DNA from 4 places in the Klebsiella grimontii genome. Region 1 is predicted to be linked to each of the others. Evidence: predicted binding sites of a transcription regulator. Region 1 holds the regulator's gene; each other region holds the start of a gene.
What was found. The regulator PurR, encoded in region 1, represses purine synthesis genes. The targets are predictions, from matches to a motif close to CANGCAAACGTTTGCNTG.
Positions count from the first base shown of each region.

Region 1 (2,203 bases):
CTTCTGAAACCTGCCTCTCCGCCGGACTGTGCGTCGGTATGGTGCCCGGGCATTTAGCGCGTCCGTGGCTGGATAGCGGCGAATGGACGGCGCTGGAGCTGGAGAACCCCTTCCCGGATGCCGCATGCTGCCTGACGTGGCAGCAAAGCGACGCTTCGCCGGCGCTGCTCTGGTTACTGGATTATCTTGGCGATAGCGAAACGCTAAACCGGGAGTGGCTGCGGGCGCCGGAATAACCGACGCCGCAAGCAGGGCTAACGGCGATAATCGACAAACGGACCATCGGCCACGGAACGGCGCTCGACCAGGCGCGGATGGACTTCAATCGACTGCGAGACTTCACGCTTATTGACGATACGGTCCAGCAGCATATTAAAGGCCGCTTCGCCAAGAGAGTCCTTAGGCTGATGAATGGTGGTCAGTGCCGGGCTAAAGTAGCGGGCGTTGCGCACGTTATCATAACCGATCAGCGAAATATCCTGCGGCACGCGCAGGCCCATTTCATCCGCGGCGCAGATGGCGCCCATCGCCATAATATCCCCGCCGCAGAAGATGGCCGTTGGGCGAGGGTGCTGGGCGAGAATTTGCTGCATGGCGCGGTAGCCGGATTCCGGCTCGAAATCACCCTGTACAATCCAGTTTTCCGGGACGTTAATCTGCGCCTCTTCCATCGCTTTCATAAAACCCGCCAGCCGGCCTGCGCCGGTGTTACGCTCCAGCGGGCCGGGGATCACGCCGATGTCGCGATGGCCGCGTTCAACCAGGTAGCGTCCGGCGATATAGCCGCCCTCGAAGGCGTTATCGACGACCGAATCGGTAAAGTCGGCTTTTGCCTCGCCCCAGTCCATCACCACCATCGGGATATGGCGATACTCTTCCAGCATGCTTAACACCGATTCCGGATACTCGGAACACATCACCAGCAGGCCGTCGACGCGTTTCTGCGCCATCATTGACAAATAGGCGCGCTGTTTCTCCGGGTCGTTCCACGCGTTGCCGAGGATCAGGGTGTAGCCCTTCTGGAAACAGCTTTTCTCAACGGCTTCGATAATCTCAGCGAAATAGGCCGCTTCGCTGCTGGTCGCCAGCAGACCAATCGACTTGGTGTGATTGACCTTCAGGCTGCGGGCAACGGCGCTGGGGGAGTAATGCAGCTCTTTTATTGCCGCCCATACCGCATTGCGCGTCTCTTCCGCAACAAAACGGGTTTTGTTAATCACATGTGACACTGTTGTAGTGGAAACGTTTGCGCGCTTCGCTACATCTTTAATAGTTGCCATTACTTCTCACTCCAGACCTTGACCTGATCGTCTGTTTATCGGTACGTAAACGTTTGCCTGTACACACCCTGACGCCAAAATTGAGCATGGCATCACGTCGGGAAAACGACACAGAACGACAGGAAGGGGTCAATGGCCGATACGCTTTCAAATTAGCGTGGGATTTTGTCCGATCTTGGGGCAAAGGGGAAGAGTAAAAATGTGCATCACTCTAAATCTCGGAAGATTTTTACGCTATTCTGTGTAAAAATGAGCAAGCTCACTTTTCATGTGGGGATAATCAGGGGGAAAAATTGATGGATACAAATTTAAAGTTTTCGCTGACAACAACGATTATTGTTTTGGGTTTGATTGTTGCCGCAGGTTTGACCGCAGTACTGCACTAGTTCTGCGATAAGGGAGGGGCCGCTCTCCCTTTTACTCCACCTATTATTATCATTTTCGCAAAAATCTTTTGCCATTTCGTTCACTTTTGTTTTTCTGTGATTGATGTCATGCTTTTGACTTCTGATGAGATGCCGTCGCGGAAGGCGGCCTGATGGAGTCCCTGCATGAAAATCAACTTTCCCCTGCTCGCGCTGGCGATCGGTGCCTTTGGCATCGGCACGACCGAGTTCTCCCCGATGGGGCTATTACCGGTTATCGCTAAAGGCGTTGACGTTTCGATTCCGGCGGCGGGAATGCTGATTAGCACCTATGCCATCGGCGTAATGGTTGGCGCGCCGCTGATGACGCTGCTGCTCTCCCACCGCGCGCGCAGAAACGCGCTGATCTTTCTGATGGCGATTTTTACCCTCGGCAACGTGCTCTCTTCCATTGCGCCGGATTACACCACGCTGCTGCTGTCGCGGATCATTACCAGCCTTAACCATGGCGCTTTCTTTGGCCTGGGCTCGGTGGTGGCGGCAAGCGTGGTGCCAAAA
Region 1 is NZ_CP169721.1:2,430,611-2,432,813, forward strand. It holds gene punR (DNA-binding transcriptional activator PunR) at 1-236, shown strand, start outside; gene purR (HTH-type transcriptional repressor PurR) at 255-1,280, opposite strand; gene ACE3MN_RS11535 (YnhF family membrane protein) at 1,577-1,666, shown strand; gene ACE3MN_RS11540 (MFS transporter) at 1,832-2,203, shown strand, end outside.

Region 2 (2,203 bases), 1.6 Mb from region 1:
GAGAATGAGGCCTTTCTTAGCCTGCAGGACGGCGGCATGTTAACCGCCCGGCTGGTGGTTGGCGCCGATGGGGCCAATTCGTGGCTGCGCAACAAAGCCGATATTCCGCTGACCTATTGGGATTATCACCATCATGCGCTGGTTGCCACTATTCGCACCGAAGAGCCGCACGAAGCGGTGGCGCGTCAGGCGTTCCACGGCGAAGGGATCCTCGCGTTCCTGCCGCTGAGCGATCCGCACCTTTGCTCTATCGTCTGGTCGCTCTCTCCTGAAGAGGCGGAGCGGATGCGGGCGGCGGACGATGCCGCTTTCAACCAGGCGCTGAATATTGCTTTCGATAACCGCCTGGGTTTGTGCGCCGTGGAGAGCGAGCGTCAGGTTTTCCCGCTGACCGGCCGCTACGCGCGGCAGTTTGCCGCCCATCGTCTGGCGCTGGTTGGCGATGCCGCCCATACCATTCATCCGCTGGCCGGGCAGGGCGTCAATCTTGGCTTTATGGATGCTGCTGAGCTGATCGAGGAGCTCAAACGCCTGCATGCGCAGGGCAAGGATATCGGTCAGCATCTGTATCTGCGTCGCTATGAGCGCAGCCGCAAGCATAGCGCCGCGGTGATGCTGGCGGGGATGCAGGGCTTTCGCGACATGTTCTCCGGCAGCCATCCTGCGAAAAAACTGCTGCGCGATATCGGCCTTAAGCTGGCGGATACATTGCCCGGCGTGAAGCCGCAGCTTATTCGTCAGGCGATGGGGCTCCACGACCTGCCTGCCTGGTTACGTTAAGTCCATCACACTTCTCTCACCCGGCCTCGCGCCGGGTTTTCTCCTCTCATTTGAAATAATCTAATTTCACCTCGTTTTTCGCATTAGTTTTATTAATGTTACCTTTTTTTTGTTATAGAAATTAGGCTCGTCATTTCGCAGAAAATATCATCATGCGCTGCTTTTTTACCTTATTTGTTTAATTTTATGCGGCTTAACTCGCTTTATTGTAGCTAAAAACTCTGTAGGCTCTTCGGCTGATTTTAGTCATAAGCTAATGTGATGTCCTGACCGGGCTTATGGTTTAGTGCGGATATCGGTGGTAAGTTCAGGCCAAAGAGAACGTTTGCGTCGGTGTCCGTTAGCGATGCCGGCGGCGTTTTTCGCGGCGCAAAAACGCCAAAAATAGTGGCTGGTTCCGTTTTATTCGATGAGGAAAAGATGGCTCAACAGACTCCGTTGTTTGAACAACACACGCTATGCGGCGCGCGCATGGTGGATTTCCATGGCTGGATGATGCCGCTGCATTACGGATCCCAGATTGATGAGCATCATGCGGTGCGCGGCGATGCCGGAATGTTCGATGTGTCGCACATGACCATCGTCGATTTCCACGGCAGCCGAATCCGCGAGTTTCTGCGCTATTTGCTGGCTAACGACGTAGCGAAGCTCACCGTGCCAGGCAAAGCGCTCTATAGCGGCATGCTGACCGCCTCCGGCGGCGTCATTGATGACCTGATTGTTTATTTCCTTTCTGAAGACTATTTCCGCCTCGTTGTTAACTCCGCCACCCGTGAAAAAGATCTCGCCTGGATCGCCCAGCAGTCTGAATCTTATGGTCTTGAAATAACCGTGCGCGACGATCTTTCCCTGATCGCAGTCCAGGGGCCCAGGGCGAAAGAGAAAGCGGCGACGCTGTTTACCGACGCGCAGCGTCAGGCCGTGGAAGGCATGAAGCCTTTCTTTGGCGTGCAGGCGGGCGATCTGTTTATTGCGACCACCGGCTATACCGGCGAAGCGGGTTATGAAATCGCGCTGCCGAACGAGCAGGCGGTAGATTTCTGGCGCGGCCTGCTCGATGCGGGCGTTAAGCCATGCGGCCTCGGCGCGCGCGATACGCTGCGCCTGGAAGCGGGCATGAACCTTTACGGCCAGGAGATGGACGAAGGCGTCTCTCCGCTGGCGGCTAATATGGGCTGGACCATTGCCTGGGAACCGACTGACCGTGACTTCATCGGGCGTGAAGCGCTGGAAATGCAGCGCGAAAAGGGCACCGAGCAGCTGGTGGGCCTGGTCATGACCGAGAAAGGCGTTCTGCGTGGCGGCCTGCCGGTGCGCTTTAGCGATGCCGACGGCAATCAGAAAGAAGGCATTATCACCAGCGGCACCTTCTCCCCGACGCTGGGCTACAGTATTGCGTTAGCGCGCGTACCGGAAGGCATCG
Region 2 is NZ_CP169721.1:828,749-830,951, forward strand. It holds gene ubiI (FAD-dependent 2-octaprenylphenol hydroxylase) at 1-780, shown strand, start outside; gene gcvT (glycine cleavage system aminomethyltransferase GcvT) at 1,201-2,203, shown strand, end outside.
Region 2: a site for PurR is predicted at 1,095-1,112, ahead of gcvT (glycine cleavage system aminomethyltransferase GcvT). Genes of this name have one in related genera too.

Region 3 (2,203 bases), 2.3 Mb from region 1:
GACAGGCTGTTGCTCAGGATCACGCCGATAAACAATACGCAAACGAAAGTGGGCAGTTCAAATACGGTTCCCGCCAGCAGTTGCGCAACGATCTTCCCTACCGTTAAGCAGATGGCGATCAGCGCAATGCTCTCAATCAGCACCAGCGAGGTGATCATGCGCCCCATATCCGGCTTTTCAAACGCGGTCGGCGCGAGCTGATCGTCCGGTGTGCCGTCAGGGGAAGAAGAGTGCTTAACCAGATAGCGCGCCACCGGCCCGCCGATCAGGCCGCCAAGGACGAGGCCGAAGGTTGCGCAAGCCATCGCCACTTCGGTGGCGTTGGCGAAACCATAGCGCTCAACAAACAACTTACTCCACGCCGCGCCAGTGCCGTGGCCGCCGGAAAGGGTAATCGAACCGGCCAGCAGCCCCATCAACGGGTCGAGGCCCAGCAGCTTCGCCATGCCGATACCGAGGGCGTTTTGCAGCAGCAGCAGCCCCACCACCACAATCAGGAACGTCCCCACGACTTTACCGCCAGCCCGCAGGCTGGCGAGGTTGGCGTTGAGGCCGATAGTGGCGAAGAACGCCAGCATTAGCGGATCTTTCAGGCTCATATCGAAATCAATTTCGATATCCATGCTTTTCTTTAATACCAGCAGCGCCAGCGCGACCAGCAGGCCGCCCGCGACGGGCTCAGGAATGGTGTATTTCTTGAGGAAAGGAACGGTTTGAACGAGTTTTCTACCCAGTAGCAACACTAAAGTTGCGGCAACGAGCGTCGATAAGGTATCGAGATGAAACATAAAAAAGAGCTCCTTATAGGCGCATGATCCATTCACACGCGACGATATTCCCGGTGTCGATTGCTTCTCATCATGAGTAATCGGGAAGGGATTTTAAGCAGAAGTGTGGAAAAAAGGACAGGAAAAGATATTTTGTAGGGATATTGATGCGATCAAGCATACAAAATGTTAATAAATGTTTGTTGCCTATTCCTTGTATAAATATTTATCGCTAACGAGTGGCAAACGTTTGCTTTTGGTCTACAGTCCGATAAAATCCCCGCTTTGCCACCTTTGGGATTGTTGTGATGTCCGTTAACACCGCAGAGTCAGAAAATGCGCAACCGGTTGCGCACAAGCAAACCAGCGAATTAATCTACCGCCTCGAAGACCGCCCGCCGCTACCGCAAACCCTGTTCGCCGCGTTCCAGCACCTGCTGGCGATGTTTGTCGCGGTCATCACTCCGGCGCTGTTAATTTGCCAGGCCCTGGGCCTTCCGGCTCAGGATACGCAACACATCATCAGCATGTCCCTTTTCGCCTCCGGCGTGGCATCCATCATTCAAATCAAAGCCTGGGGCCCGGTCGGCTCCGGTCTGCTCTCAATTCAGGGCACCAGCTTTAACTTCGTCGCGCCGCTGATCATGGGCGGCACCGCGCTGAAAACCGGCGGCGCCGATGTTCCGACCATGATGGCCGCGCTGTTCGGCACCCTGATGCTGGCCAGCTGTACGGAGATGGTTCTCTCCCGCGTCCTGCATCTCGCCCGCCGCATTATTACCCCGCTGGTCTCCGGCGTGGTGGTGATGATTATCGGCCTGTCGCTGATTCAGGTTGGCCTGACCTCCATCGGCGGCGGCTACGCGGCTATGGCCGATCACACCTTCGGCGCGCCGAAAAATCTGCTGCTGGCGGGCATCGTGCTGGCGCTGATCATTATCCTTAACCGCCAGCGCAACCCATATCTGCGCATCGCTTCGCTGGTTATCGCGATGGCGGCCGGCTACCTGGCGGCATGGTTGCTCGATATGCTGCCGGCCAATACCGCGCCGACGGAAAGCAGCCTGATTATGGTGCCTACGCCGCTGTACTACGGGCTGGGCATCGACTGGAACCTGCTGCTGCCGCTGATGCTGGTGTTTATGATTACCTCGCTGGAAACCATCGGCGATATTACCGCCACCTCTGACGTCTCCGAGCAGCCGGTTTCCGGCCCGCTCTATATGAAGCGTCTGAAGGGCGGCGTGCTGGCTAACGGCCTGAACTCCTTCGTCTCGGCGGTATTCAATACCTTCCCGAACTCCTGCTTTGGCCAGAACAACGGCGTGATACAGCTGACCGGCGTCGCCAGCCGCTATGTCGGTTTCGTGGTCGCGCTGATGCTGATCGTGCTCGGGCTGTTCCCGGCGGTGAGCGGTTTTGTACAGCATATTCCT
Region 3 is NZ_CP169721.1:94,464-96,666, reverse strand. It holds gene gltS (sodium/glutamate symporter) at 1-788, opposite strand, end outside; gene ACE3MN_RS00465 (nucleobase:cation symporter-2 family protein) at 1,076-2,203, shown strand, end outside.
Region 3: a site for PurR is predicted at 1,007-1,024, ahead of ACE3MN_RS00465 (nucleobase:cation symporter-2 family protein). Genes of this name have one in related genera too.

Region 4 (2,203 bases), 1.3 Mb from region 1:
AGTTAGCGCGAATGACGGACTTCATCTGGCTGAACGCGCGGTCTACCGTTTCCTGATCCGCGGCAACCAGCGTACAGGCGCCTACGCGCTCGTTGTACAGGCCAAAGTTCTTCGAGTAGGAGCTGGAAACCAGCAGCTCTTTATGCAGCGCAGCGAAAGCGCGCAGGCCTTCCGCGTCTTCTTCCAGACCGCGGGCAAAGCCCTGATAGGCGAAGTCAAACAGCGGCAGCCAGCCTTTTTCTACCGACAGCTGCGCCAGCTGTTGCCACTGCTCAAGCGTCGGATCGATACCGGTAGGGTTGTGGCAGCAGCCGTGGAACAGCACCACGTCGCCGGCCTGGGCTTCGTTCAGGCTGGCCAGCAGACCGTCGAAGTCGAGTTTGTGGTTAGCGGCGTCGTAATAGGTATATTCGCGAACTTCCAGGCCGGCTGAATTAAATACGCTTTTATGGTTCGGCCAGGAAGGGTTGCTCACCCAAATACGTTTTGCATCGGTGTTCTTCGCCAGGAAATCGGCGGCGACGCGCAGGCCGCCTGTACCGCCCGGCGTTTGGGCGGTGCGAGCGCGTTTATCATTGATAATTGCGCTTCCTTTCCCAAACAGAAGCTCCTGGGTGCAGCGACCAAATTCGGGGATACCATCAATGCTCAGGTAGTTCTTGGTGGTTTCATTTTCCAGCAGATACTGCTCTGCTTTTTTCACGCTAGTCAGGACCGGTGTTTTACCCGTTTCATCTTTATAAACACCAATTCCAAGATTAATTTTTGTTGGGCGGTCATCGGCACGAAACAGATCGGCCAGGCCCAGAATTGGGTCGGCAGGGGCGGCGGTAATGTTCTCAAACATGACGAGGTTCCATTGTGATTACTGAAGGGAAATCCGCTATCAGGTTAACGGGAGTTATGTTAATTGCCAACCGTTTGCGACAAAAAGCGAGAAGGTTTTTGAAAGTTACGATCTTCCTCTCAGGAAAGCAGAAAAGCAGGACCGAAGTCCTGCTTTTTAGGCATATCACGAAGGGGTGTACTGCAGATTAGAACTGGTAAACGATACCCACTGCGGCCTGGTCGTCGGTCGCAACGCCAGCGGCTTTGGTGTAATCGTTGTCGTCCAGCTGGTTGAATTTATACGCAGCGTAGACGTTCATGTTTTTGTTGAAGTAGTACCAGGTACCCACTTCGACGTATTTAACCAGGTCAGCATCGCCGCCGGAGAAGCCAGCGCGAGAGCGCAGGTCTTTACCTTTAGTCTGTACGTAGCCGATGGACGGACGCAGGCCGAAGTCGAACTGATACTGAACGACGGCTTCGAAGTTCTGAGTTTTGTTAGCGAAGTAGTTGCCTTCGTTTTCCGGCGTCATGTTGTAGGTCTGGGAGTACATGACCGCAGCGTAGACGTTGTTCGCGTCATATTTAGCGGAGGTTGCCCATGCTTCAGCTTTTTCGCCCTGACGGTCAGCTTTCTGATCGCCGCTGCGGTTGGAGTTCGCATAGCCAGCAGACAGCGCAACGCCGTTGTCAAACGCGTAGGTTGCCGCGGTGCTGAAGCCGTCGCCGTTTTGTTTCTTAACATCACGACTAGAAGCGTCGTTTTTACCCTGGTACTGCAGCGCGAAGCTCAGACCGTCAACCAGACCGAAGAAGTCAGAGTTACGGTAGGTTGCAACGCCGTTGGTACGCGCGGTCATGAAGTTGTCGGTATAGCTCCAGCCGTCGCCGCCCCATTCAACCAGCATGTCGGTTGCCGCTTCGACGTCGTAGATGGCGCCATAGTTACGACCGTAGTCGAATGAACCATATTCACCGGCTTTTAAGCCTGCGAAAGCCAGACGAGTTTTGGTGGTCTGTTTACCTTCAACATTGGACGCATCCATGTTGTATTCCCACTGACCGTAGCCGATCAGCTGATCGTTGATCTGGGTTTCGCCTTTCAGGCCGATACGGGCGTAAGTGGTATCATCGCTGCTGGTGTCGCCGTTGGTGGTCCAAACGTGCTCGCCAACCATTTTCCCGTAGAAGTCCAGTTTGTTGCCGTTTTTGTTATAGATTTCTGCAGCGTTAGCTGCACCGGCTACCAGCAGGGCAGGAATTACCGCTGCCAGAATTTTGCGCTTCATCATTATTTATTACCCTCATTTATATTTTTTTATGAACACTTGCCACTGCCGCCAATAAGTTTCGTCAATAAAAATTTACGGAACTA
Region 4 is NZ_CP169721.1:3,699,093-3,701,295, reverse strand. It holds gene ACE3MN_RS17460 (amino acid aminotransferase) at 1-847, opposite strand, end outside; gene ACE3MN_RS17455 (porin) at 1,035-2,120, opposite strand.
Region 4: a site for PurR is predicted at 911-928, ahead of ACE3MN_RS17460 (amino acid aminotransferase). Genes of this name have one in related genera too.